4 regions of the Rhizobium sp. NXC14 genome follow, and region 2 is predicted to be linked to each of the others. Evidence: predicted binding sites of a transcription regulator. Region 2 holds the regulator's gene; each other region holds the start of a gene.

Region 1 (7,732 bases), 1.7 Mb from region 2:
CGTGTATCCGGGAAACATATGGAAATTGGTGAATCCTTCCGCCAAAAGATCGAGGACCAAATTGGAACGGCCATCACGAAATACTTCGATGGGGGGTATTCCGGCCAGGTGACCGTCGAAAAGGCGAGTTCTCGTTTCTCGGCAGACTGCAAGCTTCATCTCGACAGCGGGGTGGTGCTTCATGCCGCCGGCGAAGCGACGGATCCGCAGCTTGCTTTCGACGCCGCTTCCGAACGCATCGAGAAACGCCTGCGTCGCTACAAGCGCAAGCTGAAGGACCACCATGCCGGAAACCACCTGAATGGCTTTGCAGAAGTCTCCTATACGGTCATGGACTCCGTTCCTGATCACGAGGATGAAATTCCCGACGATTTCGCCCCGGCAATCGTCGCTGAAAGCACGAAGCAGTTGAAGACCATGTCCGTCGCCACCGCCGTGATGGCGCTCGACATGACCGACGAGCCGCTTCTCCTGTTCCGCAGTCCCGGCAAGGAACATCTGAACATCGTTTATCGTCGGCACGACGGAAATATTGGCTGGATCGATTCGGCCAATATCAAAGGCTGAGATCAGAGTGGTGAGCGGCGGTATCGCCGCCGCTCCTCGCATCAACTGATCCCGGCGACAGAAGGAAAAAGAAATGGCATTGGCAGATTTGCTCCATCAGGATGCGATCATTCCCGCCCTCAGAGTAAATTCCAAGAAACAGTTGCTTCAGGAATTGGCGGCAAGAGCCGCGAGGATCACCGGGCTCTCCGAACGGGAGATCTTCGACGTCATCCTGCAGCGCGAACGCCTGGGTTCGACCGGCGTCGGCAACGGTATCGCCATTCCCCACGGCAAGCTGGTGAACATTCATTCCATCGTCGGCATCTTTGCCCGGCTGGAGCAGCCTGTCGATTTTGAAGCGCTGGACGACCAGCCCGTCGACCTCGTTTTCCTGCTGCTTGCGCCGGAGGGCGCCGGCGCCGACCATCTCAAAGCCCTGTCGCGCATCGCCCGCGTCCTGCGCGATCAAGACCTGGTTGCAAAGCTGCGGGCCACCGATTCCGCCTCGGCGATCTACGCCTTCCTCAACGAAGAGCAGACGTCGAACGCTGCTTGAGCTGCATAATCCCTAAATGAAAAAAGGCGCCTGATTTCGCAGGCGCATTTTTTATTTACCCAGGGCTGAACGGTCAGAACTCTTCCCAGTTATCCCGAGCCACGGCGGCCGAGCCATGCGATTGAGGTGTGGTGCGGTGGGTCGCCGGCGCGTGGCGGACCACAGGAGCGGTTGCCAAGTGCGAGGGGGCCGCAGCCGGCGCACGCATCTGCCTCGCCACGGAGGCGAGCGCGGTCGCGTTGGCGGAGCCGGACACCCTGAAGCGCGTGGCGAGCGTCTTCAGCGTCTGCGCCTCGTCGTTGAGCGCCACGCTGGCGGCGGTCGCTTCCTCCACCATCGCCGCATTTTGCTGCGTCACCTGATCCATCTGGTTCATGGCCTGGTTGATTTCCTTCAGCCCCACCGCCTGTTCGCTGGCCGATGCCGAGATCTGCCGGATGAGGCTGTTGATGCCCATCACCTGTTCTGCGATCTTGTGCAGCGTCCCGCCGGCGCGCCCGACGAGATCGACGCCTTCCTTGACCTGGACGGCCGAGGTGTTGATCAGAGTCTTGATCTCCTTGGCGGCAGTGGCCGAACGCTGCGCGAGTTCACGCACTTCCTGGGCGACGACGGCAAAACCCTTGCCGGCTTCGCCGGCGCGAGCCGCTTCGACGCCGGCGTTCAGCGCCAGCAGGTTCGTCTGGAAGGCGATCTCATCGATGACGCCGATGATCCGCGATACCTCCGTCGAAGACTGCTCGATCCCTTGCATGGAGGCGATGGCCTTCTGCACCACTTCGCCTGATTTCTCGGCATCCTGGCAGGCGAGATTGACGTTGTCGGCAGCCGTGCGGGCATTCTCGGCACTGGAATCGACCTGGGCGGTGAGCTCGTTGAGCGCTGCCGCTGTCTCTTCCAGGCTTGCTGCCTGCTGCTCGGTACGTTTGGCGAGATCGGAAGCGCTGTTGCTGATCTCGCCGGTGCCGGCGCCGATATTGACGACGCTGAGATTCATCGTGTTGATGGTCTCTTCGAGGCTTGCAAGCGCGGCATTGAAATCCTGCTTCAGTTTGCCGTATTCGCCGGGGAAATCTTCGGTGATGCGGTAACCCAGATTGCCCTGAGACAATTCCGAGAGGCCGGCGCCGACGACCGAGACGATGCGACGCTGCAGCGACACCGATTGCTGCCGTTCCGATTCCGAACGGCCGCGCTCGGCCTCTGCGGCCTGTCGCTGGTGGGTGGCCTCGTCTTCGAGGCGCCTGGAGTCGGCGAGCTTGAAGCGGAACCCTTCGAGTGCCTTTGCGACCGAACCGACTTCGTCGGTACGGTCCTGGGCCGCGACGGGTTCGGCATATTCGCCGTCGCTGAGCGTTTTGACGCTGGCGACAAGGCTGCCGAGCGGCCTCTGCACGAGCGAGCGGACGGCGAAATAGAGCGCCAGCATCACCGCGCCGAGCACGATCAGGCCGGTGGCGATCATCATGTAGGTCTGATCCTGCACCGGCGCGTTGATCGCGGTGTGCGGGACGTCGACAAGCACGACCCAGATGGCGTTGACGCCGGGGACGTCGAATGGATAGACGACGCGGTCGAAAGGATCGAGGCCGTCATAGGTGAGGTTTCGGACGAGGCCGGGCTGCTTGTTCGACAGCGCCGCCTTGACGACGTCGGCGCCTTCGCCGTCATATTGCTTGGTCATCAGGTCGGGGACCGGCGCGACGATCCAGTTGCCGGCCTGCGAGAGCAGCGTCACGCGGCCGGAGCCGAAGGGGTGCAGCGCCTGAAGCTTATCGGTCAGCGACTTCAGCGAGATGTCGACGCCGCCGACGCCGATCATCTTGCCGCCCGACATGACAGGATAGGCAATGGAAGTCAGCAGCGTCGGTACGTCGGTTCCCTCGGCCATGTAAGGCGTGGTGATCGCGCCCTTGCCGCTGTCGGCAGCAAGCTTCCACCACTCAGCGGTATAATCATTGTCGAAGGTCGAATACTGGATGCCGCCATCCTTGGTTTTCGACCAATAGGGCGTGAAGGCGCCGTTCTTGTTGGTGCCTTCGTCATTGTTGTTGGCAATCTCGGTCGTCTTTCCGTCCAGCGCACCAAGCTGCTCGCAGAACCAGCTGCCGAAGGCGAAGGCATTCTGTTCCAGATTGGCTTTCAGCACGTTGATCATGCCCTTGCGATCGAGCGACTTTCCATCATGGGCTCGGCCGATGACGCCTGACATGCTGCGGGCAGCGCTGGCGAGTTCGCCGACATTGGCGGCGATCTCATTGGCGATCGACTTTGCCTCGAGATTGGCTTGATCCATCGTCAGCATCTGAACGCGATCCCTGGTCTGGCCGATGAGGAAAAAGTTCGAAGCGATGAGAACAAGCGCGATGGCAATGCCGGTGATGGCGATAAGTTTCGCCGCAAGCGATTTCATGCGAAAAATGAACATGGGTTCCTCAGGCAAGGATGCGCCGAACGGGCATTCTTCGGCGCAGGAGCGAAGGCATGGCTCCGTCATGGAGCAGCCGCATCAGCCGCGGATCCGCATATGCGACGATCCGGCGATCGCTGGGAAGATCGCCGGAGACCTGTTAAATTTAAATGAAACTTAAGTGGTTATATGAGCAAAACCGCAGAAATCTCCTTTAAAATTGAAGGACATCTGCCGACGTTTCGCAGGCAGGCCAGGCTATATTCTGTCTGCGACTTCCCCACTCAAAGGAATCGACGGTTGCGCGCCTGATTTGAGGCATGCGAGCGAACCGGCGACCGCCGCGCGGCGCAGCGCTGTCGGAAAATCAAGCCCGTCATCGAGGCTGGCGGCGAAATAGCCGCAGAAGGTGTCTCCCGCTCCGACCGTGTCGACAGGATCGATCGCCAGCCCCTGCGCTCTTGAGAGGACCCCGTCACGAATGGCGATGACGCCATCGCCGCCGAGCGTCACGATCAGGGTCTGGCCGGTTTCATGATGCAGGCGGACAAGCGCTGCCTCGCGCGCTCCTGCGTCCATGCCGTCCTGTCCGGCAAGTCGCTCGAACTCAGTCTCATTGGCAATGACGATATCGGCGAGGCGTCCGAGACGCGGCGCATCGGGAATCAGTGGGGCGAGGTTGAGGATGCTGGTGATGCCCTTGGCGCGTGCGGCCGAGAGCGCGCGTTCGACGGCCGCGACCGGCACCTCAAGCTGCAACATCAGTATGTCGCCTTCGTGCATGCGGCCGATCGCGGTTTCCGCATCGGCGGGCGCGACCAGCCCGTTGGCGCCCGGCACCACGGCAATCATGTTCTCGCCGTCGCCGCCGACCAGAATCAGCGCCGTTCCTGTGGGACCGTCGATATGCTTGACGAGGGAGAGATCGGTTCCTGCCTCATCGAGCAGAGAAAGAGCATCGGCAGCAAAAGCATCCTTGCCGACGGCGCCGGCCATATGCACATAGCGACCGGCGCGGCGGGCTGCCAGCGCCTGGTTGGCGCCCTTGCCGCCGGCGGCCGTGGCAAAACCGTTGCCGGCCACTGTTTCGCCGGGCTTCGGCAGGCGCTCGGTCGTGGCGATGAGATCCATGTTGATGGATCCGAAAACTGTGATCATCAGGCTGTCCCGTCTTTTGGAGCATGCCAATGACATCATGCTCCTGCTATTTCATGGGGCGAGACACTGCCGAAGCGATCACTCCTCGTCAACCACCCGAAGCTTGAGAAGGCCGGTACGGCTTTCCACGGATTTGGCCGGGACCTCGCCGTCGCGGGCAGGCTTTGCGTCGCCGCCTGCCTCGAATTCCAGCGCCTCGATCTTGGCGCCGCGTTTGGTGAGCTTGTCGGCTGACGTGACCACCATGTCGATATCTTTCTGCGCCATGGCGAAATGGCCCTGCAGCTTGCGCACCCGCTCGTCGAGGCGGCCGAGATCGTCCATCAGGAGCGCCACCTCGCCCTGGATCAGATGCGCCTGCGCCCGCATGCGCTGGTCTTTCAGCACCGCCTGGATGACCTGGATCGACAGCATCAGCAGCGATGGCGAGACGATAACGATGCGCGCGCGGTGTGCCTTCTGCACCAGGGCCTCGAAGTTCTCATGGATCTCCGCGAAGATCGATTCCGACGGCACGAAGAGAAAAGCCGTCTCCTGGGTTTCCCCCTGAATCAGATATTTCTCTGAAATATCCCGGATATGAATCTCCATGTCGCGGCGGAACTGCTGGCTGGCGATCTTGCCGGCCTCGGGGCTGGCTGCGTCGCGGATGGCGTTCCAGGCTTCGAGCGGGAACTTCGCATCGATAACGAGCGGCGGCGCGCCGTTTGGCATGCGGATCGTGCAGTCCGGCCGCGAACCGTTCGAGAGCGTCTGCTGGAATGCATAGGCGCCCATCGGCAGGCCGTCCGCGACGATCGTCTCCATCCGTGACTGGCCGAAGGCGCCGCGCGTCTGCTTGTTCGAGAGAATCGCCTGCAGTCCGACCACGTCCTTGGCGAGCGTCTGGATATTGTTCTGCGCGGCATCGATGACCGCCAGCCGCTCCTGCAGGCGCTGCAGGTTCTCATGCGTCGATTTCGTCTGCTCGGTGATCGTCGAGCTGACGCGCTGCGACATGCCGTCGAGACGCTGGCTGATTGCCTGGTTGAGCTCGCTCTGACGCGCGCCAAAAACCTCGGCCATGGCCGTGATGCGGCCCTGCATCTCCGCCTGGATCTTCAAAAGCTCGGCCATGCGCGCCTCGCTTTCGCCAGCCCGGAGGCTCGCCTCCTCCGCCTGCTCGCGGCGGAGGCTGGCGCTGCGCAAGAGAAGGATGATCACCATAAGCACGAAGGCGACAAAAACGCCGCCGGCAAGCGCCAGCATGGCCGGGCTCAGCGAGGCGTTGGAGAGGGCAAGCGATTCGGAATGAACGGTCATGCCGCAACCATAACAGAAGCTGCGGCAATACATAGATCAAAACGTGAACGAAATCCTCTGTCGCCTTTTTCCTCACCGATGCAGAAAATCGCCGCCGATTTAACCATTGCTCAACCATATTCGCCAAAATCTGTGCCGCAGAATTCCCTCCAGCGCCGTTGCGCCAAGTACAGAGATTTCCATGACATCCCAGCAGACCGACAGTGCACTCAGGCAGCGCCTCGATTTCATCGAACTGGACGAGGCGGCGCGCCGGTCGATACGGGATCTCAGCCCCGTCATATCAGAGCTAATCGGCGGCGCCCTCGACAAGTTCTATGCCAAGATCGCCAAGACCCCCGCCGTCTCAGGCTTTTTCGCCGACAAGAACCATGTCGCCCATGCCAAGAAGCGGCAGCAGGATCATTGGGGCAAGCTTGCAGGCGGCGCCTTCGACGAAACCTACGTCGACGGCGTGACCGCGGTCGGGCGCACGCCCGCCCGCATCGGGCTGGAGCCGCGCTGGTATGTGGGCGGCTATGCCCTGGTTCTGTCCGAGCTCGTCAAGGGCATCATGGAGAAGCAGTGGCCGTCGGTCTTTGCGCGCCAGCAGGGCAAATTGCTCGCCGAGAAGCTGTCGGCGGTCATCAAGGCCGGCATGCTCGACATGGATTATTCGATCTCGGTCTACCTCGAGACGCTTGAAGCCAAGCGCCAGGCTCTGGAACAGCAGCGTGCCCAGGCCGAGGCCGATCAGGCGATGGCGCTGGAGCAGCTGCGCCGCGGTCTGGAGGCGCTGTCGAGCGGCGATCTCGAGGCCACTCTGCCATCCGACCTGCCCGGTAATTTTCGGCAGATGGCCGAGGATTACAACCGTGCCGTCAAGGCGCTGCGCCATTCCTTCGCATCGGTGCGCGACACGTCGGGCCATATCATGAATGGCGCCGACGTCATCTCCAATGCGACCAACGATCTCGCATTGCGCACTGCCCAGCAGGCGGCCGGCGTCGAGGAGAGTTCGGCTGCCCTGCAGCAGCTTTCCGTCAGCGTCGGCCAGACCGCCGCCAATGCCGAGAAGGCTTCGGACGCCGTACGCGAGACGCAGCAGAAGGCGAAGAATTCGGGCGAACTCGTCACCAGCGCCGTGTCGGCGATGGCCGGTATCGAGAAATCCTCGACGGAGATTTCCAAAATTATCGGCGTCATCGACGAAATCGCCTTCCAGACCAATCTTCTGGCGCTGAACGCCGGCGTTGAGGCGGCGCGCGCCGGTGATGCCGGCAAGGGTTTTGCGGTCGTCGCGCAGGAAGTCCGCCAGCTCGCCCAGCGCACGGCCGATGCGGCCAAGGAGATCAAGAACCTGATCTCGCAGAGTTCGAGTCAGGTTAACGAGGGTGTCGGCATCGTCTCGAGCACCGGCGAGGCGCTGAACGATATGATCAGCCGCATCGATATCATCAACCGCTTCGTCGCCGATATCGCCGCCGCCGCCCGCGATCAGGCGATTGGCGTCAACGAGGTCAGCGTGGCGATCCGCAGCATGGGCGAAATCACCCAGCAGAATTCCGGCATGGTCGAGCGCACGTCGGCGGAAACCCGCCGCCTCAAGGACGAGGTGGACCAGCTGATCGAGCTGTTGCGCCGCTTCCGCGTCCGTTCGGAAGGCCACGCCGTCGTCGGTGCCCGCCGGGCGGCCTGACTCAAATATGGCGAAATTCCGGGCGGGTATGCAAAAAAGCGTCTTCCCCGCCCGCCGGATAATTCCATAGCGGGAAAAG
Region 2 (7,732 bases):
CGGTAAAGCCGGAGATCGTCGTCGGCGCGCAAGCAAAATGGAAAGCCTTTGCCGAGGCCGATGCAGCCATGGCGGCGTCTGGAACCGTTATTCTCGAACTCGCACTTGCCGACGTTCCCGTCGTCTCCGCCTATAAGGTCGACTGGATCATGCGCATGCTGACATCGGGCATCAAGACCTGGACCGGCGCGCTGCCGAATCTGATCGCCGATTACCCGGTCGTGCCGGAATATCTGAACGATGTCGTCCGCGGCGCAAGCCTTGCACGCTGGATGGAAAGGCTGTCGGCCGATACCTATCAGTTGAAGGCCATGAAGGAAGGCTACGAGCTCATCTGGCAGCGCATGCAGACGGAAAAGCCGCCCGGCGAACAGGCCGCCGAAATCCTTCTCGACGTTTTGGAAAAGAAAAAACCCGGCCATTCCTGACCGGGTTTTTTTGAGCTCTGAAGCGATCAGCGCTTCGAAACCGGGATGTAGTCGCGCTTGGGTTCGCCGACATAGAGCTGGCGCGGACGGCCGATGCGCTGTTCTGGATCCTCGATCATCTCGTTCCACTGCGCGATCCAACCGACGGTGCGGGCAAGGGCGAAGAGCACTGTGAACATGGTGGTGGGGAAGCCCAGCGCCTTCAGCGTGATGCCGGAGTAGAAGTCGATGTTTGGATAGAGCTTCTTCTCGATGAAATATTCGTCGGTGAGCGCGATGCGCTCCAGCTCCATCGCCACTTCCAGCAACGGATCGTCCTTGATACCGAGTTCGCCGAGCACTTCATGCGTCGTCTTCTGCATGATCTTGGCGCGCGGATCGTAGTTCTTGTAGACGCGGTGGCCGAAGCCCATCAGGCGGAACGGATCGTTCTTGTCCTTGGCGCGGGCGATATATTCCGGAATGTGGTCGACCGTGCCGATTTCCGTCAGCATGTTGAGCGCTGCTTCGTTGGCGCCGCCGTGCGCGGGGCCCCATAGGCAGGCGATGCCGGCGGCGATGCAGGCGAACGGGTTGGCGCCCGATGAACCCGCGAGACGGACGGTCGAGGTCGAGGCGTTCTGTTCGTGATCGGCATGCAGGATGAAGATGCGGTCCATCGCGCGGGCAAGCACCGGATTGACCACATATTCCTCGCAGGGGACGGCAAAGCACATGCGCAGGAAGTTCGACGCATAGTCGAGATCGTTCTTCGGGTAAACGAAGGGCTGACCGATATGGTATTTATATGCCATGGCGGCAAGCGTCGGCATCTTGGCGATCATGCGCAGGCTGGCGACCATGCGCTGGTGCGGATCGGTGATGTCTGTGGAGTCGTGATAGAAGGCCGACAGTGCGCCGACGCAGCCGCACATGACGGCCATCGGATGTGCATCGCGGCGGAAGCCGGTGAAGAAGCGGCTCATCTGCTCATGCACCATCGTGTGGTGCGTGACGCGATAGTCGAAGTCCTTCTTCTGCGCGGCCGTCGGCAGTTCGCCGTAGAGCAGGAGGTAGCAGACTTCCAGGAAATCGCCGTGTTCGGCCAGCTGCTCGATCGGATAGCCGCGGTGCAGCAGCACGCCTTCGTCACCGTCGATATAGGTGATTTTCGATTCACAGGATGCGGTCGAGGTGAAGCCCGGATCGTATGTGAAGGAAGCGGTGTTCTTGTAGAGGGCACCGATGTCGATGACGCTCGGGCCGATCGTGCCGCTTTTAACGGCGAGGTCGACTGATTTGTCACCGATTTTTATTGTAGCGCTTTGATCCGTCATGCTGATCCTCCGAAATGTCGGTGGCGCCACAAAAGCGCCATAGGGGTTAAGCGTCCTTTCCGATAGCTATATGATCGCAACGCTAATGCCAAGTTACTGTGACGGCATTTTGTGCATTGCGGTATCACCTTTTAGGCACTGCAGCGATGAGCCGCACGCATAACGGAAGCTGATGATTCGACAGCCCTTTTGCCGCTTAAGATTTCCCCTCATATTTCAATCGATTATCCTTGCCGTATTTACTTGAAGGTTGCATTCTGGCGACTTCGGGGGGTGATCTTGGGCGGCGCATGCAGGAATTGACGACAGCCGAATTGCGGCCGGAAGCGGGCGTCGGCCTTGCCGATCCGCCGGATTTTCCTGCGCCTGCGGTGGTGACTCAATCGGTAAGGACGCAGTCGCAGACCCCCTTGCGTCATCGGCTACTGGCCGCCGCCTGGCAATCGCTGCCTGCCGGAGCCTGCATGCTGGGCGAAGAGGCCGATCATGGCCGAATGCTGCTGTTCTCGCCGGTCTTCCTCGGAGCCGGATCGGCCTTCTGGTTTCTTGCGGCATCGGATTTGCCCCTCGTTCCATCGCTGCTCTGCTTGCTGGTGTCGGCGGCCGCGGTTTTCCTCACCGGTCCCAGCCGGCCGGCCTTGCGCGCAAGTTTCATGGCGCTGGCACTTTTCGCGGGCGGCATGCTCTCGGCTCAGTTTGAGAGCTGGCGGGCTTCGACGGTGATCCTCGATTCATCCGTGACGACCGCGGTGACCGGCCGGGTCGAACGCCGGGAAGGCGACGGCCGCGGGCGCTGGCGCTACATTCTTGCCGTCACCGGCACCGAGGCTCCGGAGCTGAAACGGCCGCCGAGACGCATCACCGCGATCGTCCGGGGCGCCGATGCGCCTTTCGAGATCGGCGACATCATCACCGGCAAGGCACGGCTGACGCCGCCGGCGGGCCCCGCACTTCCCGCGCTCAACGACTTCTCCTTCGGTGCCTATTTCGACGGCATCGGCGCCAACGGTTTCTTCTATGGTGCGCCGGAGAAACTCGACTTGGAGGCAGGCCTGCAGGCGGCCAGCTGCACGTCGGAGGCTCTGCTCGAATGGCTCTACCGGCTGCGCAGCAGCATCGGCGACCGCATAAGATCGATCCTGCCCGGCGATACCGGCGCTTTTGCCGCTGCCCTGGTGACGGACGAACGGTGCGCCATATCGCACGCGACGACGGAGGCGCTGCGCCAGTCCGGCCTTGCCCATATCGTCGCGATCTCTGGCCTCAACATGGCGCTGTCGGCTGGCATCTTCTTCGTCGGCTTTCGGATGCTGCTCAGCCTCTTTCCCGGCGTCGCCCAAGCCTATCCGACAAAGAAGATCGCCGCTGCCGGCGCGCTCATCGCCGTCACCGCCTATTACCTGATCTCCGGTTTCGGGGTTTCGGCCGAGCGCGCCTTTATCATGATGGCCATCATGCTGATTGCCGTCTTCTTCGACCGGCCGTCGATCAGCCTGCGCAATGTCGTTCTCTCCGCGCTCATCATCATCGCCATTTCACCTTCGGAAGTATTGGGACCGAGCTTTCAGATGTCCTTTGCCGCCACATTGGCCTTGGTATCGGGCTATCAGTTGTGGAAGGACAGGCGTGTCCGCGAAAACGCTTTTCTGAAACTGCCGATCATGAGGCCGGTGGTTGCCGTCGCCGGTTTCTTCGGCGGCGTCTTCCTGACCTCGCTGATCGGCGGCTTTTCCACCGCATTGTTTTCGATTGAGCATTTTCATCGCCTGACGGCTTACGGCCTGCCGGCAAACCTTGCGACGATGCCGATTATCTCCTTCATCGTCATGCCGGCCGGATTGTTGGCGATGTTGCTCATGCTTTTCGGTTTGGACGCTCCGCTCTGGAAGGTCGTCGGATTCGGCCTCGATCTGGTGATTGCGGTTGCCAAGACGGTGTCCGGCTGGGGCGGTGATATCGGCATCGGCCGCTTGCCCGCCTGGTATTTCGCAGTGGCGGTGGCAGGCTTTCTGCTGCTGACGCTGCTGCGCACTCGGCTGCGCCACGTCGGCACCTCGATCATCGCCATCTCTACGCTCATCGTGCTGCTTCTGCCGGTTCCCCGGCCGCCGGATCTGCTGATTTCGGAGGATGGCAGTCTGGTTGCGGTCGTCGCGGCTGAGGCAATAGCTTCCAACCGTGAAAACCCGCCGGATTTCATATTCGACCAGTGGCAGAGAGCGCTGGTGCTGCCGACACATGATCCGCCGAAGATGCTGGATGGTCCGGCCATCCCGCCGGAAGGAGAAGGCCGCCGTGTCAGGCTTTCCCGCGATCAGCAGAACGAAGCGAGTGCGGCGATGCGGGCAGCCGCAGCAGGCGGTGAAGCAAACCGTTTTTCCTGCGTCAAGAAGGCTTGGTGCACATCAAGACTTGGCAATGGCCATATCGTCACCGTCATCGACAATGCCGCCTATCTCGGCCCGGCCTGCGATACGGCCGATATCGTCGTGACCTCGGTCCGTCTGCGTTTCAACAGCTGCCGTTCAGGTGGCACGCTTTTCACCGGCGAGACGCTGCGTAGGACCGGCTCGCTCGAATTGCGTTTCGCCGATGCCGGCCTGGAGGTCGCCACCGCATTCGATGCTTTGTCGCGACCATGGATGCGCCATCGCGCCTATGATTGGCGCAATGATCGTTTTACCGATTCCAGCCCATCCGGCGTCAGTGATAGCGACGGATGAGGCCGACGAGCTTGCCCTGCACCTTGACCCGGTCGGGCCCGAAGATGCGGGTCTCATAAGCCGGGTTGGCGGCCTCGAGCGCGATCGAGGCGCCCTTGCGGCGGAAACGCTTCAGCGTTGCTTCCTCGTCATCGACGAGGGCAACGACGATGTCGCCGGGACTGGCGGTACTGCCGTTGCGAATGATCACGGTGTCGCCGTCGAAGATGCCGGCGTCGATCATCGAATCGCCTTTGACCTCCAGCGCATAGTGCTCACCGGAGCCGAGCATATCTGAAGGAACGACGATATCGTGGGTGTTGTTCTGGATCGCCGAGATCGGAACGCCGGCGGCGATACGTCCCATGACCGGCACGGAGACGGAGTTGCCATTGTCGGCGACCGGCTTTGGCGCAGCGGGGGCGGCGACCGGCTGGGGCTTGCCGAGGCTGCCCTCGATGACGCTCGGCGAAAAACCGCGACGCTGAAGACTGGGGTTATAGGCCTCCGGAAGCTTGATCACCTCGAGCGCCCGGGCGCGGTTCGGTAGGCGGCGAATGAAGCCGCGTTCCTCAAGCGCCGTGATCAGGCGGTGAATGCCGGATTTCGAGGCGAGATCCAGGGCATCCTTCATTTCGTCGAAAGAGGGAGGAACGCCGGATTCCTTCATGCGCTCATGGATGAAAAGGAGAAGCTCCTGTTGTTTGCGCGTGAGCATCGACGTCAGACCCCGTGATTGAAACAAATCCAGAACGGACACTATATGTTCCATATGTGTTCCGCAAGTAGCTAAATTTCCGTAAAAGTTCACGTCAACTCGTGGAGATTTTTATTTTCATTTGCCGGATTGGCGCACATGTCTTGCATTGAGGGAGGTGCTGTCGCACATCTCTTGCCGGTTTCAGGAGGGATATTCATGAACGCGCATTCCGCCAGGTCGCACCCGCTGGATCATGTCGTGCTGCCCGTGGTCAATATCGATCTGGCGCGTGAGAGGCTTGGCAAGCTCGGTTTCACCGTCGCCGCCGATGCACGCCATCCCTTCGGAACGGAGAATGCCTGCGTCTTTTTCGCCGACAAGACCTATCTGGAGCCGCTTGGCGTGGCGAGTGTCGACGAGAGCGAGGCAGCGGCCCGCCAGGGCAACGTCTTCATCGCCCGCAATCGCGCCTTCCGTTTCCGCTGCGGCGAGGAGGGACTTTCTGCGCTGGCCTTCCTCAGCGAGGATGCCGACCTCGATCATAAGCGCTTCGTCAGCAACGGCGCGAGCGCCGGTGAGATGTTGCAGTTCAGCCGGCCGATGCGGATGCCGGACGGTTCGGAGAGCGTCGGCAGCTTTAAGCTGGCCTTTGCAGCTGATTTGCGCGCCCCCGATTTCTTTCTCTTTACTTGCCAGCGCATCAATTCGTTCCCTACAGATCGCGCCGCGCTGGAGACGCACGCCAATGGCGTGATCGGCATTGCCGAGATCGCACTTTGTGCACCGGACCCGGCGGCATTCGCCGCCTTCGTCGGGCTCGCGATTGGGCAGGCGGCGGTGGAGAAAACCGGTTTCGGCGTGAATATCGCGGCATCGAATGCAAAGATCAGCTTGATGACGCCGGAAGGGCTGGAGGCCTATTTCGAAACCGCTGTCTCATCAGCCGATCGCGGCCTGCGGGGGCGGGCAATCCTCTTCACCGTCATCGATCTTGCCGTGACAGAAGCGCATTTGGGTGCTAACGGGATCACATTCACACGCAAGAACAATCGCATTCTGGTGAAGCCCACGCCCGGGCAGGGTGCGCTCTTCGCCTTCGAGGAAACACGATGAGCACCGACACGAATTCCGAAGTCAGGATCGGCGAAGGCGAAGGCCAGGTGACTTTTTCCAATACTGGCCGCTTGTCGCTGATCGCCGGTCCATGCCAGATGGAGAGCCGGGATCACGCCTTCATGGTCGCCGGCACGCTGAAGGAGCTTTGCGGCAAGCTCGGCATTGGCCTCGTCTACAAGAGCTCCTTCGACAAGGCGAACCGTACCTCGCTCTCGGCTGAACGCGGCATCGGCCTGGAAAAGGGCATGGAGGTCTTTGCCGACCTCAAGAAGGAATTCGGCTTTCCCGTCATAACCGACGTCCATACGGCCGAGCAATGCGCCGAGGTGGCCAGGGTGGTCGATGTTCTGCAGATCCCGGCCTTCCTCTGCCGTCAGACCGACCTTCTGATCGCCGCCGCCAGAACCGGCCGCGCCGTCAATGTCAAGAAGGGCCAGTTCCTCGCCCCTTGGGATATGAAGAACGTTCTGAAGAAGCTCAACGCCAGCGGCAATCCGAATGTGCTCTTGTGCGAGCGCGGTGCCTCCTTCGGCTACAATACGCTGGTTTCCGACATGCGTTCGCTGCCGATCATGGCGGCGATGGGGGCTCCCGTCATTTTTGACGCCACCCATTCCGTGGCGCAGCCGGGCGGGCAGGGCGATTCCTCCGGCGGCCAGCGCGAGTTCGTGGAAACGCTGGCGCGCGCGGCAGTGGCGACGGGAATTGCCGGCGTCTTCGTCGAAACCCATCAGGATCCCGACAACGCACCGTCCGACGGGCCGAACATGGTCTATCTCAAGGACATGCCGCGACTGCTTGAGAAGTTGCTTGCCTTCGATGCGATCGCCAAGGCCTAACGTTCAACAGGCTGACATGATCGTGGTTTAGGCCACGATGCAATACCCCTTCGAAGGCGGGAAATTGCGCCATTGTAATTTGCACGCCTTCGATTATGACAGGCTTCGAACGACTTATCACCCACTGAGCAGGAAGAACCCATGACTGCAATCACCGATATCATCGCCCGCGAGATCCTCGATAGCCGTGGCAACCCCACCGTCGAAGTCGACGTCTATCTCGAAGACGGCAGCATGGGCCGCGCGGCCGTTCCCTCGGGCGCCTCGACGGGCGCACATGAGGCGGTCGAGCTGCGCGACGGCGGCAAGCGCTACCTCGGCAAGGGCGTCGAAAAGGCGGTCGAGGCCGCCAACAGCGAGATCTTCGACGCGATCGGCGGCATCGACGCCGAAAATCAGATCCAGATCGACAACATCATGATCGAGCTCGATGGCACGCCGAACAAGTCGCGCCTCGGCGCCAACGCCATCCTTGGCGTCTCGCTCGCCGTCGCCAAAGCTGCGGCCCAGGCATCCGGCCTGCCGCTTTACCGTTACGTCGGCGGCGCTTCCGCCAGCCTCCTGCCGGTGCCGATGATGAACATCATCAACGGCGGCGCTCATGCCGACAACCCGATCGACTTCCAGGAAT
Region 3 (7,732 bases), 1.8 Mb from region 2:
CTTGCCGGCACGGCAGCCTTCATCGCCACGCGGGCTGCGTGAAATAAACATCCGTCAAGGAACGGTTTTCAAAGCTTATTTTCTCTCCGCCACCCCAGCCCGGGACGAACGGGCTCTGGTCTCATTCCGTCTTTGACCCTATTCTCCTCCTCGATTTCAGGGACCGAAGTCCAAAGGGAGAGCACCATGTCGCACAAACCCGGCCGCGGCCGCATTTATTCCTCGATCACCGAGACCATCGGCGACACGCCGCTGGTGCGCTTCGACAAACTGGCGCGGGAAAAGGGCGTGGTGGCAAACCTGATCGGCAAACTCGAATTCTTCAATCCAATCGCCTCCGTCAAGGACCGCATCGGCGTGGCAATGATCGAAAGCCTGGAATCGCAGGGCAGGATCACCCCCGGAAAGACGGTTCTGATCGAGCCGACCTCGGGCAACACAGGCATCGCACTCGCCTTTGCCGCCGCCGCCAAGGGGTATCGGCTGATCCTCACCATGCCGGAAACCATGTCGGTCGAACGCCGCAAGATGCTGGCGCTGCTCGGCGCCGAGCTGGTGCTGACGGAAGGGTCGAAGGGCATGAAGGGCGCGATCGCCAGGGCCGAGGAGCTGGCAGCGTCGCTTCCCGACGCCATCATTCCGCAGCAGTTCGAAAACCCTGCTAACCCCGAGATCCACCGCAAGACGACGGCCGAGGAAATCTGGAACGATACCGAGGGCAAGGTCGATATCGTCGTCTCGGGCATCGGCACCGGCGGCACGATCACCGGCGTCGGCCAGGTGCTGAAAAGCCATAAGCCCGAGATCCAGATCATCGCCGTCGAACCCGCCGATTCGCCGGTGCTCTCAGGCGGCAATCCCGGCCCGCACAAGATCCAGGGCATCGGCGCCGGCTTCGCGCCGAAGATCCTCGATACCGGCATCTATGACGAGGTCGTTACCGTGACCAATGACGAGGCCTTCGAACAGGCCCGCCTGATCGCCCGGCTCGAAGGCGTGCCCGTCGGCATCTCCTCAGGCGCGGCTCTGACCGCCGCGATCAAGGTCGGCAGCCGGCCGGAAAATGCCGGCAAGAACATCGTCATCATCATCCCGTCTTTTGCGGAGCGGTATCTCTCGACGGCGCTGTTTGAGGGGTTGGGGAGCTGAATAGCGAATAGCGAATAGCGAATAGCGAATAGCGAATAGCGAATAGCGAATAGCGAATAGCGAATAGCGAATAGCGAATAGCGAATAGCGAATAGCGAATAGCGAATAGGATGTGGGACGGATTGGCGTGAAGCAAGCAATTAGCTAGCTTTTCGCTATTTGCCATTCCCTATTCACTTCTACCTCACGCCGCCGCCGTCAACCTCTCACCAGCGATGCGGTAAGAAATCGCTTCGGCGAGATGCAGACGCCCGACGGTCGGTTTGTCGTCGAGATCGGCCAACGTGCGGGCAACCTTGAGGACGCGGTGGTAGCCGCGGGCGGAGAATTTCATCTTGTCAGCGGCGTCGCGCAGGAGCTGCAGGCCGCTCGCATCGGGCTCGGCGAGTTTTTCGATCATCGCGGTGGAGCAGCGGGCATTGGTGCCGATATCCCTGGCGCCGGCGCGTTCGAACCGCTCCTGCTGGATCTCGCGGGCCTGGGCGACGCGGCGGGCGACGTCGGCGCTGGCCTCGGCCGCCATCGGCCGGATCAGATCGGCGGCGGAAACGGCGGGCACGTCAATGCGGATATCGATGCGGTCCATCAGCGGGCCGGAGATGCGGGCCTGATAGTCGCTCATGCAGCGCGGGCCGCGCGCGCAGGTGTGGCCGGGCTCACCGGCCATGCCGCAGCGGCAGGGGTTCATCGCCGCGATCAGCTGGAATTTCGCCGGATAGGATACGCGGTGATTGGCGCGCGCGATGACGCATTCGCCGCCTTCGAGCGGCTGGCGCAGCGCATCGAGCGCCTGCGGCGTGAACTCGGGGAATTCGTCGAGGAAGAGCACGCCGTGATGGGCAAGCGAGGCTTCGCCCGGCCGGGCGCGGAGGCCGCCGCCGACAAGCGCTGCCATGGTGGCGGAGTGGTGCGGGGTGCGGAAAGGCCGGCGGTCGGACAGCTTGCCGCCGGTGAGCTGGCCGGCGATCGAATGAACCATCGACACTTCAAGCAGTTCGGTCGGCGAAAGCGGCGGCAGGATCGACGGCAGGCGCGACGCCAGCATCGACTTGCCGGAGCCGGGAGGCCCGACCATCAGGAGATTGTGGCCGCCGGCGGCCGCCACCTCGAGCGCGCGTTTTGCGCTTTCCTGGCCCTTGATCTCGGCAAGGTCCGGCAGGTTGGCGGCATTGGCGCGGATCGACGGCTCCGGCCTAGACAGTACCTGCGTGCCGCGGAAATGATTGGCAAGGGCAATCAGGCTGCGCGGGGCGAGAATATCGACCTCGGCGCCGGCCCAGGCGGCTTCCGCGCCGCTTTCGGCCGGGCAGATCAGCCCCTTGCCGAGCGCATTGGCGCCGATCGCGGCCGGCAGCGCGCCGGCAATGGCGGCGATCGTCCCGTCGAGATTGAGTTCGCCGACGACGACATAATCGGTCAGCGCGTCGCCAGGAATGGCGCCGAGAGCCGCCATCAGCGCGAGTGCGATTGGCAGATCGAAGTGCGAACCTTCCTTCGGCAGATCGGCGGGCGCCAGATTGACGGTCACCCGTTTGCCCGGCAGCGCCAGGCCGGAGGCGTGAAGGGCAGCCTGCACACGCTCACGGCTTTCGGCTACCGCCTTGTCAGGCAGGCCGACGATCTGCATGCCGACCTTGCCGGGCGCGATCATGACCTGAACCTCGACCGGAACGCCTTCGATGCCCTGGAATGCTACCGTACTGACACGCGCGACCATATGCCCACCCTTGTCCCGCAAACTCTTAGAGACCGCCCCCTGTGGCCGTTGAAAGCCAGCGGTTGCAATCTGGCACGGAAGCCGGACTAAAACAAGAACAATAAAAGAACGCAGACAGATAATCAGCGGTGGGCGCGGTTGTACCCGATCGCAGCCTCAGCCGCGCTTGCGCTCGATCGCGTCCCAGAGCAGGCTTGCTATATCGGCGCCGCCGAACTTCCTGACCTCGCGGATGCCTGTCGGCGAGGTTACGTTGATCTCGGTCATGTAATCTCCGATGACGTCAATTCCGACGAGCAGGAAGCCGCGTTCCCTCAGCGCCGGGCCGATGCGGGCGCAGATTTCCTTTTCGCGCGGCGTCAGCTCGGTCGCCTCGGCGCGGCCGCCGACATGCATGTTGGAGCGGCTGTCATGCTCGGCCGGCACGCGGTTGATCGCGCCGGCGAACTCGCCGTCGACGAGGATGATGCGCTTGTCGCCCTTGCGCACGTCGGGCAGATATTGCTGGGCGATGAAGGGTTCGCGGAAAAGCTGGCCGAACATTTCCAAGAGCGATGAGAGATTGCGATCGTCGCGGGTCGAATGGAAAACGCCGGCGCCGCCATTGCCATAGAGCGGCTTCAGGATGATGTCGCCCATCTCATCGCGGAAGCGGCGGATTTCGGCCGGATCCTTGGTGATCAGCGTCTTCGGCATCAGGTCGGAGAATTCGGTGACGAAGATCTTCTCCGGCGAATTGCGAACCCAGGCCGGATCGTTGACAACGAGCGTCTTCGGGTGGATGCGCTCGAGCAGATGCGTCGAGGTGATATAGGCCATGTCGAAGGGCGGATCCTGGCGCAGCAGCACCACATCCATGGTCGAAAGGTCGACGCGTTCGGGCGCGCCAAGCTCGAAGTGATCACCCTTGACGTCGCGCAGGACCATCGGCTCGACGCTCGCAAAGAGCTTGCCGTCGCGGAAGCTCAGGCGCTCGGGGGTGTAATGGAAGAGCCTGTAGCCGCGCGCCTGCGCTTCCAGGCTCATGGCGAAGGTGGAGTCACCTGCGATATTGATGCCGGCGACATGATCCATCTGGACCGCTACATTGGTGATCTTGGCCATTTCCGTCCCTCGCTGAATGCCGGACAGATGTAGGTCGGCCCGGCATTAAACGCAACGGTCATCAAGGGCTTCGGGCGTTCGCAACTTTCAGGCGGCGATGCCCTGGCTGCCGCCGTTGCGCAGCATGTTGCGCAGACGATAGGCGATCGCCAAAGGCTTCGGGAAAGGCTTGCGCAGGAAGGCGACCTTGCGGACGTAGGTGTCGACCCGCCAGCTCGCCCAGGTTCCACCGGCGAAAAAGGCGACGTCGCCGGTGCGCAGGGTCCGTTCCGTGCCATCCTCGGCGGTGATATGGACCTCGCCTTCGAGGATCATCACGGTCTCGTCCCAGCCGAAATACCAGCGGAATTCGCCCGCCGTGCAGTCCCAGATCGCCGTCAGCGACGCCTCGTCATGTCCGCGCGAATGTTCGGCGGTGCGCGCCTGCGGATTGCCGCTGATGATCCAGTCGGGATTGATCGGCGTCGATTTCAGCGGCAGGTGGTCGCTCGCATGCGCGACGAAGGATTTCCCGGCCGGCTTCAGCGCGATATACGGCACCGAGCGCGCCGCCATGGCGACCGCGCTTGCAAGCATCATCTTCAAGGCCACGCAACAACCCCCTAATCTCAACCCCTATTGCGACGGTGGGTAGCAGAAAGTCCTAAGGAGCTCGTTCAACGGGGGACTAAAATTTTAACAATCCGGAAACTCGACCGGGCTGAAAGCGCTCAGAAGGCGTCGGGAAAGTGCCGCGGCAACCGGCCGGGCATGACCGCGACGATATCGTAGCGCTGGGAAAGGCGGGCCTGATCCGCCTGGCGGGCGAGCCACAGATCGCTTGCCGCCCGGATCCGCTTCTGAGCGGCGACAGACACGGCGTCGATCGCCGCAGCCTCGCCATGGCGGGCCTTGACCTCGACGAAGACGGCGAGATCGCCCTTGCGGGCGACGATATCGATCTCGCCGAGCCTGGTGCGGTGGCGCAGCGCCAGGATACGGTATCCCTTCAGCATCAGGAAGGCGGCGGCGACATATTCCGACATGCGGCCGCGGCGCAGCGCCTTCCTTTTTACGGCGGTGAGGTCTTTATCACCCATTGCCGCCCTTCATCTCCAGCAGGCGCTGGTAGAGCGCCTTGCGCGGCAGGCCGGTGAGACGGGCGGCCTCGGTCGCAGCCTTTGCTGTCGGCATCGACATCGACAGATCGGCAAGCACGGCTTCGACATCGGCCTCGGAGGTTTCTACCGGCTGCGGCGGACCGACGACGAGGACGATCTCGCCCCTGACGTTTTCCACCTGCTGGTAATGGGCGGCGAGTTCGGCCAGCGTGCCGCGGCGGAATTCTTCATAGGTCTTGGTCAACTCACGGCAGACGCAGGCCGGCCGGCCCGGGCCGAGCACATCGGCGGCGGCAAGAAGCGTGGCAGCGATGCGATGGGGCGATTCAAAAAAGATCAGCGTCGCCGGAGCTGCGGCAAATTCACCGAGACGATCGCGGCGGGCCTTGTCCTTGGCCGGCAGAAAGCCGGCAAAGAGAAAGGCGTCGTTCGGCAGGCCGGAACCAACAAGGGCGGCGAGCGGCGCCGAGGCGCCTGGAATGGGAATGACGCGGTAACCGGCGGCAATCGCCTGCCGGGCCAGCCGGTAGCCTGGATCGGAGACGAGCGGCGTGCCGGCATCGGACACCAGCGCCACCGAGCGGCCGGCTTCGAGCGCCTGGATGAGCCGCGGGCCGGCTTCGTCGGCATTGTGCTCGTGATAGGCGAAGGGGCGGTTCTGGATGCCGTAGCGGTCGAGCAGAACGCGGGTGACGCGCGTATCCTCGCAGGCCAGCACGTCGGCGCCGGCCAGCGTTTCCAATGCGCGCAGCGTGATGTCGCCGAGATTGCCGATGGGAGTGGCGACAAGATAGAGCGCCGGCTCCAGCGGCCGCGCCGGCACCGCCATGTTGTGGAGGCGGAAGCTTCGCCGGCTGGCGTCCTCCGCTGTGGTTTGCTCGTTCATGCCATTTGCCTTCGTCTCGACGGCCTTCGCCCGTCATCGGGCCTTTATGGGCGAGCGGCGGCGCTTCGGCAAGGGTTGGGATTTCTGTGAGGATTGCTCCGGAAAACCTGAAATGCGAGGGCTCAGCCGTCCATGCCTCTTGCCATCCAATGCTGAAGTCTGCCATTTTGCCCCTCCACTCCCCCGACCTAAATCGGGAAAGCATTCTTCGGGCCTTCGATGCGCCCGGGCAGTCACGGTCGAAAGCGGTAGCATCCCATGCGTATTACTATTGAGCGGTCAAACCTTCTGAAATCGCTGAACCACGTCCACCGTGTGGTCGAACGTCGCAACACGATCCCGATCCTGTCCAACGTACTGCTGAAGGCCGATGGCCAGAACCTCGACATGAAGGCGACCGACCTCGACCTCGAAATCACCGAGGCGACGCCGGCAAACGTCGAACAAGCAGGCGCCACCACCGTTCCCGCTCACCTTCTCTATGATATCGTGCGCAAGCTTCCCGATGGCGCCGAAGTGCTGCTGGCGACCAGCACCGACGGCGGCTCGATGACCGTCCAGTCCGGCCGCTCGAAATTCTCGCTGCAGTGCCTGCCGCAATCCGATTTCCCGGATCTGACCGCCGGCACCTTCACGCATTCCTTCAAGTTGAAGGCGACCGATCTGAAGATGCTGATCGACCGCACCCAGTTCGCGATCTCGACGGAAGAGACACGTTATTATCTGAACGGCATCTTCTTCCACACGATCGAGAGCAATGGTGAGCTGAAGCTCAGGGCGGTGGCGACCGACGGCCACCGGCTGGCCCGCGCCGATGTCGACGCGCCGTCGGGCTCCGAGGGCATGCCCGGCATCATCATTCCGCGCAAGACGGTCGGCGAACTGCAGAAGCTGGTCGACAATCCGGAAGCGATCGTCACCGTCGAGGTTTCCGACGCCAAGATCCGCATGACGATCGGCTCGATCGTTCTGACCTCGAAACTGATCGACGGCACATTCCCGGATTACCAGCGCGTGATCCCGACCGGCAACGACAAGGAAATGCGTGTCGATTGCACGACCTTCGCCCAGGCCGTCGACCGCGTCTCGACGATCTCCTCCGAGCGCGGGCGCGCCGTGAAGCTGGCTCTGTCCGAAGGGCAACTGATGCTGACCGTCAACAACCCCGATTCCGGCAGCGCAACGGAAGAAGTCGCCGTCGGCTACGACACGGATTCGATGGAAATCGGCTTTAACGCCAAATATCTGCTCGACATCACCGCGCAGCTTTCCGGCGAGGAAGCGATCTTCCTGCTGGCTGATGCCGGCTCGCCGACACTGATCCGCGACACGGCCGGTGACGACGCGCTCTACGTCTTGATGCCGATGCGCGTCTGACGGAACGAAGGCAGCCGCTTTCGGTTTTCCTCCTGTCAAACAGGAGGATTCCAGAATGAAAAAGACGGGAGCGGTGCGCATCGGCATTTCAGGCTGGACCTATGCGCCCTGGCGCGGGCAATTCTATCCGGAGGGACTGCCGCAGAAGCAGGAGCTTTCCTATGCCGCCCGTCACTTCCGTTCGATCGAGATCAACGGCACCTTCTATGGGCTGCAGAGGCCAGAAAGCTTCGGCCGCTGGCGAGAGGAAACGCCCGATGATTTCGTCTTTGCGGTCAAGGGACCGCGCTTCCTCACCCATGTGCGGCGGTTGAGGGAGATCGAAGCGCCGCTCGCCAATTTCTTCGCCTCGGGTCTGCTGAGGCTTGGCCCCAAGCTCGGGCCGATCCTCTGGCAATT
Region 4 (7,732 bases), 1.0 Mb from region 2:
GCTTGCCGCGACGCTCTCCGTCGTGCCCTCCGTGCCAGTCGCCGGCATGGCGCTTATCCTCGGCATCGACCGCTTCATGTCGGAATGCCGGGCGCTGACCAACCTCGTCGGCAATGCGGTCGCGACGATCGTCGTGGCACGCTGGGAAAAGGAACTGGATACCGCGCAGCTCGCCGCAGCTCTCGGCGGCCAGACGGAAGAGGCGGCACCGGCCGGCGGACTTCAGCCCGCCGAATAGACCAGCCGATCGTTGGTAATCCTTGCAGCGGCCCGTTCCACAACGGGCCGTTCGCGTATCGAGAATTTCGTTCTCTCGTCGTCATTCCCGGCCATTGTGCAGCCTTGTGCCTAGGATCTGCTACCGACCCGAGGCAGATGCTCCGGACAACCGGGGGACAAGCCCGAGCATGACGAAGGAGGGTCGGCGGACTTTCTTCAGCGGCCCCAGGCCCGTTATCCAACGAGCCCGGTTTCGTTCCGCTCAGCCGCGATTATCGCCGAGTAGGCGATCGTAGACGGCGCCGATCGCGTTTGCTTCCTTCTCCAGAGCGAAATTCGACCTGACATGGCGCAACGCATTCTCGCCATGGGCAATCGCGAGAGTTGGATTTGCGATGTAAGGGGCGATGGCCCGCGTCAGCGCCTCACCATCGCCGGCGGCCACCACCGAGCCGGTCTCGCCTTCGGCGATGAGTTCGGCATAGGCGCCGGCGTCCGATGCCACCACCGCGGTCCGCGACGCCATGGCTTCGAGCGGCGTCAGACCGAAGCCCTCATTGCGGGAAGGGGCTACGTAAAGCGTCAAACGGCGATACCAGATTTTGATATCGGGCACTTCACCGAGGAAAAGGATACGGTCGGCGAGGCCCGCGGCGGCGACATCGGCCTTGAGCTTTTCGCCGAAGGCGGTGTGCTCCGCCGTCACGCGGCCGGAGACGACGGCCGTCCATTCGGGGTGCTGCGGCAAGAGGTCGATCATCGCTTGGACGAAGAGATCGGTGCCTTTCTGATGACGCACGCGGCCGAAGCAGCCGACGAGATAGCGTCCGCGCAGCCCGGTGGCGCCAATGCCATCGTCGGCCGTTTCCGGCGGGTGGAACAAGGAAAGGTCGACGCCGTGCTGGATGACCGTGTGAGGCACCTCGAGAAAGGAGCCGGAACGGTCGCTGGTCGCGATTACCGCATCCATGCGGCGGATCAGCCATCTCGTATAGGCGGTGTGACGGCGTTGCGCGGCCGAGGTGAAGAGCAGCTTCAGCGGCATGCGCAGGACATGACGAAGCAGGATGCCGACGGCCATCTCATTGTTGCGGCGGGCGTGCCAGACGCGGTGACGGCGCCGGGCCGGCGGGCGCCAGAGCCCGAAAAGCTGCGCCCAACTCAGTTTTGGCAGGCCCTCCGGCAGGCCCGGCCCGAGCGTTGCTATGCGCATGCCAAGCCGGATCTGGCACGGGATGAGCTGGACGATGGTCGAGGTGACGCCGGAGAGCCGGCGCTTGAAATTGGGCGCGATGATCTCGACGTCACGAATGTCCGGCAAGGATGGATCTCATGTCTGGCGGGCGATCAGCCCCAGGAAACCTGGAGGATTTCATAGGCCTTGGAGCCACCGGGCGCGTTGACCTCGATGGAATCGCCGACTTCCTTGCCGATCAGCGCACGGGCGATCGGGGAGGAGATGGAGATGCGGCCGGCCTTGACGTCGGCTTCCTGGTCGCCGACGATCTGGTAGGTCTTTTCTTCCTCGGTGTCCTCGTCGACGAGCTTCACCCTGGCGCCGAACTTGATCTTGTCGCCCGACATCTTGGTGAGATCGATAACTTCGGCGCGCGCCGTCAGGTCTTCCAGCTCGGTGATGCGACCCTCGTTGTGGCTCTGGGCTTCCTTGGCTGCGTGGTATTCGGCATTTTCGGAAAGGTCGCCATGGGCACGGGCTTCGGCGATCGCCTCGATGATTCGGGGACGCTCTTCCTGCTGACGCCAGCGCAGTTCTTCCTGCAGCTTGACGAAACCACCCTGTGTCATCGGTACCTTATCAACCATTTTTCTGTCCTTCACTCCTTGCGGCCGCCCGTCTTGCGTCAGCACAGTCAGGCACACACAAAAGAAAACAGGTCCCGAAGGGGAGCTTCGGAACCGTGCCACAATCATAGTTGCATGCTTATAGCAGATCGCCACGGCTGATTTCCAGAAAATTCGCATAAATGAAACCCAACCCGCTGGTACGTCAGGTGATGTGCGCCAAAACGGGGCATAAGCGGGGACGTCGGGATTGACTTTGCAACCAAGAACATATAGTGAACATTCTAATGAAGAAGTCGCTAACCGAACGTTTGGCCATCCTTTCAGACGCCGCGAAATACGGTGCTTCCTGTGCTTCCAGCGGCACAGTGAAACGCGATTCGCGCAGAAGCGGCGGACTGGGTTCGACCGAGGGGTCCGGCATCTGCCATGCCTATGCTCCGGATGGGCGGTGCATTTCGCTTCTGAAGATCCTGCTCACCAATTTCTGCATCTATGACTGTGCCTATTGCGTCAATCGCTCCTCTAGCAATGTCGAGCGGGCACGCTTCACGGCGGAGGAGGTCGTCTGGCTGACGCTCGAATTCTACCGCCGCAACTATATCGAAGGCCTCTTCCTGTCCTCCGGTATCATTCGCTCTTCCGATTACACGATGGAGGAGCTGGTCCGCATCGTGCGTGAGCTGCGGGTAACCCACAATTTCCGCGGCTATATCCATCTCAAAGCGATCCCTGAGGCGTCGCCGCATCTGATCGAGGAGGCGGGGCTTCATGCCGACAGGCTGTCGCTCAATATCGAACTGCCGACCGATAGCGGGATTTCCCGTTTCGCACCGGAGAAGAAGCCTGCCAGTATCAGGCGATCGATGGCTGATCTCAGGTTGAAGATCGAGGCTGCTGATGAACCGACGCTTAAGACCAAAAAACGACAGCGTTTCGTCCCGGCCGGCCAGAGCACGCAGATGATCGTCGGCGCGGACGGGGCCAATGATGCGACGATCCTGGCGAGCAGCGGCCGGCTCTATAGCAGCTATGGCCTGAAGCGCGTCTATTATTCCGCCTTCAGCCCTATCCCCGACGCCTCTAAAAACCTGCCGCTGATCAAGCCGCCGCTGATGCGCGAACACCGGCTTTACCAGGCCGACTGGCTCTATCGATTCTACGGTTTCGGCGTCGAGGAAATCACTGCAAACCAGGCGGGCGGCATGCTCGATCTCAATCTCGATCCGAAGCTTGCTTGGGCGCTTGCCAACCGAGGCGAATTTCCCGTCGACATCAACAAGGCCGAGCGCGAGCGGTTGCTGCGTGTTCCGGGTCTCGGCACTAAGACGGTGAAGGCGATCGTTTCGGCGCGCCGTTTTCGCCGCCTGCGGCTCGACGATCTCTCGCGGCTCGGCGTCTCGATCAAGAAAGTTCAAGCCTTCATCTCAGCGGAAGGCTGGTCGCCCCGACGGCTGATCGACCGCCCGGACCTGCGCGCCATGTTTGAGCCGCAGCCTGAACAATTGTCGTTGCTGTGATGCGCAGGGTCGTGCTTGCGGGACGCGGAGATTTAGGCGAATGGCGGGATGCCGCGCGCGCCTTGGCAGCCGCCGGCATATTGCCCGAGGAGATCGACTGGCGCGGAAAAAGCGCTGAGGCCGATCTTTCGTTTCAACGCGATGCCATGCCGCCGGAGCCTGCGACATCACGCAAGCCGATGACGGTGCCGCCCGCTTTCATCGAGCTTGCGGAGACGGTTCTCTGCCATTCCGATCCCGCGCGATTTTCCTTGCTTTACCGTCTGCTCTGGCGGCTGCAATTGGACCGGCGACTGCTTGAAGTGGCTTCCGATGAGGATGTCTTGCGGGCCAGGCTGATGGCGAAGAATGTTCGGCGTGACGCGCACAAGATGACAGCCTTCGTCCGTTTCAAGGAAGTTGGTGCGGTATCGGCAGCGCGTCGGAAATTCCTCGCCTGGTTCGAGCCCGACCATCATATCGTAAGGCGCACGGCTCCGTTTTTCCAGCGCCGTTTCAACGACATGGACTGGCTGATTGCTACGCCCAAGGGGTCGGCCGCCTGGGACGGCGATCGGCTGACAATTGCCGACGAGCCATGCGACAGACCTAATCTCAGCGATGCCACCGACGAGCTCTGGCGTACCTACTACGCCAATATCTTCAACCCGGCGCGTTTGAAGGTGAAGGCGATGCAGGCGGAGATGCCGAAGAAGTACTGGAAGAACCTGCCGGAGGCCGATCTCATTCCTGGCTTGATTGCATCGGCCGAAAGCAAGGTGCGGGAGATGGCGGCGCGGGAGGCGACGCAATCGCTGCCGTTCCACGACCGCTTGCAGCAGGCGGCACGCAATCTCCCGGCAGAACCTGAGGCTCCAGCGGGCACGCTGGAAGCACTGCGCGCGGAAGCCGCCGTCTGCACGCGCTGTCCACTGCATGCCAATGCCACCCAGACCGTGTTCGGGGAGGGGCCGCGCGATGCGCAGGTGATGTTTGTCGGCGAGCAGCCGGGCGACCAGGAGGATATTGCGGGCCGCCCCTTCGTCGGACCTGCCGGCAGGCTTCTCGATCAGGTGATAGCAGAGGCCGGCATCGACCGATCGAGGCTCTACGTCACCAATGCGGTCAAACATTTCAAGTATGAGCCGCGTGGCAAGCGGCGCATCCACCAAAAGCCCAATATGAGCGAGGTGAAGCATTGCCGCTGGTGGCTCGATCGGGAGCTGGCGCTGATCAAGCCGAAACTGATTGTCGCAATGGGGGCAACGGCGCTTGCGGCGCTGACCGATGTGAAGGAACGGCTGCAGGATGTCAGGGGAAGGGCGATGGCGATCGAAGGAGGGCGTACGCTCTTCGTCACCGTGCATCCATCCTATCTGCTGCGCATTCCTGACGAGCGGCTGAAGGCAGAGGAACTGGCGCGGTTTCGCGAGGATATGATCGAAATTCAGCGGCTTATGGTCTTAGCCGCATAAATTGATTCCGGCGAAATAGCGCCAGCGCCCATCGAGCGATGGCGCTATCTCTTTGTTTTTACGCAATCCAGCAAGACTGCGGCACAGTTCTGCTGGAATTGCTCTCATGTCAAGCGAAGTAGCTCTGCAGCGGCCGGACTTCGAGATTGCCCGCCCTCAGCGCCTTGATCGCCTGAGCGGCGGCTTCGGCGCCGGCCATCGTCGTGTAATAGGGCACCTTCTGCATCAACGTTGCGCGGCGCAGTGACTTGGAATCCGAGATCGCCTTGTTGCCGTCCGTGGTGTTGATGACGAGCTGGACCTGGCGGTTGCGGATCGCGTCTTCGATGTGCGGACGGCCTTCCAGGACCTTGTTGATCTTGGTGGCGGTGATGCCGTTTTCGCCAAGGAAGCGGGCGGTGCCGCCGGTTGCCAGCACCTTGAAGCCTTCTTCGACGAGGATGCGGATCGCCGGCAGCACGCGCGCCTTGTCCTCATCACGCACGGAGACGAAGACTGTTCCATCACGCGGCAACTCGACGCTGGCGCCGAGCTGCGACTTGGCGAAGGCCAGGGCAAAATCGGTGTCGAGGCCGATTACTTCGCCGGTCGAGCGCATTTCCGGGCCGAGCAGCGTGTCGACGCCGGGGAAGCGGGCGAAGGGGAAGACGGCTTCCTTGACAGCGATGTGGGTGAGCTTACGCGGATCGGGCTTCTGCCCATAGGCGGCGAAGGTCGCGTCGAGCGTCTCGCCGGCCATGACGCGGGCGGCGATCTTGGCGATTGGCGCGCCAATGGTCTTGGCGACAAAGGGCACGGTGCGCGAGGCGCGCGGATTGACTTCGAGAACGTAGACAGTGCCGTCCTTAATGGCGAACTGGACGTTCATCAGGCCGCCGACATTGAGCGCCTTGGCCATGGCTTTGGCCTGGCGCTCCAACTCGTCGAGCAGTTCGACCGGCAGCGAACGCGGCGGCAGCGAGCAGGCCGAGTCACCGGAATGGATGCCGGCTTCCTCGATATGCTCCATGATGCCGGCGACATAGACGTCGGTGCCATCGGAGAGGCAGTCGACGTCGACTTCGATCGCGTGGGTGAGGTAGCTGTCGAAGAGCAGCGGATTCTTGCCGAGCAGCGTGTTGATCTGGCCGGTCTTGTCGTTGGGATAACGCTGCTTGATATCCTCAGGCACCAGTTCCGGAACCGTATCGAGAAGGTAGGTCTGCAGCTGGCCTTCCGAATGCAGGATCTGCATGGCGCGGCCGCCGAGCACGTAAGACGGGCGCACGACAAGCGGGAAGCCGATTTCGGCGGCGACGAGGCGGGCCTGCTCGACCGAATATGCGATGCCGTTGTTCGGCTGGTTAAGATCGAGTTTCATCAGAAGCTTCTGGAAGCGGTCGCGGTCTTCGGCGAGGTCGATCGCGTCAGGCGCGGTGCCGAGGATCGGAATACCGTTCTTCTCGAGCGCCTCGGCGAGCTTCAGCGGCGTCTGGCCGCCGAACTGGACGATGACGCCGACGACTTCGCCCTTCTCCTGTTCGGCGCGCAGGATCTCGATCACGTCTTCGGCCGTCAGCGGCTCGAAGTAGAGGCGATCCGACGTGTCGTAGTCGGTCGAGACGGTTTCGGGGTTGCAGTTGATCATGATCGCTTCATAGCCAGCATCCTTCAGCGCGAAGGCGGCATGGCAGCAGCAATAGTCGAACTCGATGCCTTGGCCGATGCGGTTCGGGCCGCCGCCGAGGATGACGACCTTCTTGCGGTCGGAGACTTGAGCTTCCGAGCGGGCGGCGCCGACGAAGGGCGTCTCGTAGGTCGAATACATATAGGCCGTAGGCGAAGCGAATTCGGCCGCACAGGTGTCGATACGCTTGAAAACCGGACGCACGTTCAGGCTGTTGCGGAGTTCCGCGACTTCCTTCGGGCGCTTGCCGGTCAGGGTCGCCAGCCTCGCGTCGGAGAAACCCATGGCCTTCAGCATGCGCAGGTTCGCGGCATCGCCGGGCAGGCCATGCTCGCGGATGCGGGCTTCCATGTCGACGATATTCTTGAGTTCGGCGATGAACCAGGGATCGATCTTGCAGCCTTCATGCACCTCTTCGATGCTGAGGCCCTGGCGCAGCGCCTGGGCGACCATGCGCAGGCGGTCCGGCGTCGGCGTGCCGATGGCTGCGCGGATGGCGTTCTGGCTGGATTCCCCTTCTTCGAAATCGGGGATCTCGATTTCGTCGAGGCCGGTCAGGCCGGTTTCGAGGCCGCGCAGCGCCTTCTGCAGCGATTCGGCAAAGGTACGGCCGATCGCCATGACTTCGCCCACCGATTTCATCGCCGTGGTCAGGACCGGGGAGGCGCCGGGGAATTTCTCGAAGGCGAAACGCGGGATCTTGGTGACGACATAGTCGATGGACGGCTCGAAGGAAGCCGGCGTTGCGCCGCCGGTGATGTCGTTTTCCAACTCGTCGAGCGTGTAGCCGATGGCGAGCTTCGCGGCGACCTTGGCGATCGGGAAGCCGGTGGCCTTGGAAGCGAGTGCCGAGGAGCGCGAGACGCGCGGGTTCATTTCGATGACGACGAGGCGGCCGTCCTTCGGATTGACGGCGAACTGGACGTTCGAGCCGCCAGTCTCGACGCCGATCTCGCGCAGCACCGCGATCGAGGCGTTGCGCATAATCTGGTATTCCTTGTCGGTCAGCGTCAGCGCCGGAGCGACAGTGATGGAGTCGCCGGTATGAACGCCCATCGGATCGATGTTCT

What was found. The regulator LexA, encoded in region 2, represses DNA repair genes until DNA is damaged. The targets are predictions, from matches to a motif close to TGTTCNNNNTGTGTTCNG.
Region 1: the regulator LexA is predicted to act here: its motif matches at 6,008-6,025, upstream of NXC14_RS02040 (DNA recombination protein RmuC).
Region 3: the regulator LexA is predicted to act here: its motif matches at 2,960-2,977, upstream of NXC14_RS01600 (YifB family Mg chelatase-like AAA ATPase).
Region 4: the regulator LexA is predicted to act here: its motif matches at 2,287-2,304, upstream of NXC14_RS15370 (putative DNA modification/repair radical SAM protein).

What each region holds. Positions count from the first base shown of each region.
Region 1 is NZ_CP021030.1:407,860-415,591, forward strand. It holds gene raiA (ribosome-associated translation inhibitor RaiA) at 1-567, shown strand, start outside; gene ptsN (PTS IIA-like nitrogen regulatory protein PtsN) at 641-1,105, shown strand; gene NXC14_RS02030 (methyl-accepting chemotaxis protein) at 1,179-3,533, opposite strand; gene NXC14_RS02035 (ribokinase) at 3,774-4,673, opposite strand; gene NXC14_RS02040 (DNA recombination protein RmuC) at 4,752-5,975, opposite strand; gene NXC14_RS02045 (globin-coupled sensor protein) at 6,157-7,653, shown strand.
Region 2 is NZ_CP021030.1:2,090,097-2,097,828, forward strand. It holds gene lpxB (lipid-A-disaccharide synthase) at 1-428, shown strand, start outside; gene gltA (citrate synthase) at 455-1,744, opposite strand; gene NXC14_RS10325 (ComEC/Rec2 family competence protein) at 2,035-4,467, shown strand; gene lexA (transcriptional repressor LexA) at 4,448-5,164, opposite strand; gene NXC14_RS10335 (VOC family protein) at 5,363-6,259, shown strand; gene kdsA (3-deoxy-8-phosphooctulonate synthase) at 6,256-7,101, shown strand; gene eno (phosphopyruvate hydratase) at 7,243-7,732, shown strand, end outside.
Region 3 is NZ_CP021030.1:312,247-319,978, reverse strand. It holds gene NXC14_RS01610 (LysE family translocator) at 1-42, shown strand, start outside; gene cysK (cysteine synthase A) at 187-1,149, shown strand; gene NXC14_RS01600 (YifB family Mg chelatase-like AAA ATPase) at 1,334-2,866, opposite strand; gene gshB (glutathione synthase) at 3,023-3,970, opposite strand; gene NXC14_RS01590 (cupin domain-containing protein) at 4,058-4,561, opposite strand; gene NXC14_RS01585 (YraN family protein) at 4,681-5,049, opposite strand; gene rsmI (16S rRNA (cytidine(1402)-2'-O)-methyltransferase) at 5,042-5,956, opposite strand; gene dnaN (DNA polymerase III subunit beta) at 6,215-7,333, shown strand; gene NXC14_RS01570 (DUF72 domain-containing protein) at 7,389-7,732, shown strand, end outside.
Region 4 is NZ_CP021030.1:3,113,044-3,120,775, reverse strand. It holds gene NXC14_RS15385 (dicarboxylate/amino acid:cation symporter) at 1-238, shown strand, start outside; gene NXC14_RS15380 (glycosyltransferase family 4 protein) at 482-1,540, opposite strand; gene greA (transcription elongation factor GreA) at 1,567-2,043, opposite strand; gene NXC14_RS15370 (putative DNA modification/repair radical SAM protein) at 2,310-3,542, shown strand; gene NXC14_RS15365 (UdgX family uracil-DNA binding protein) at 3,542-4,996, shown strand; gene carB (carbamoyl-phosphate synthase large subunit) at 5,106-7,732, opposite strand, start outside.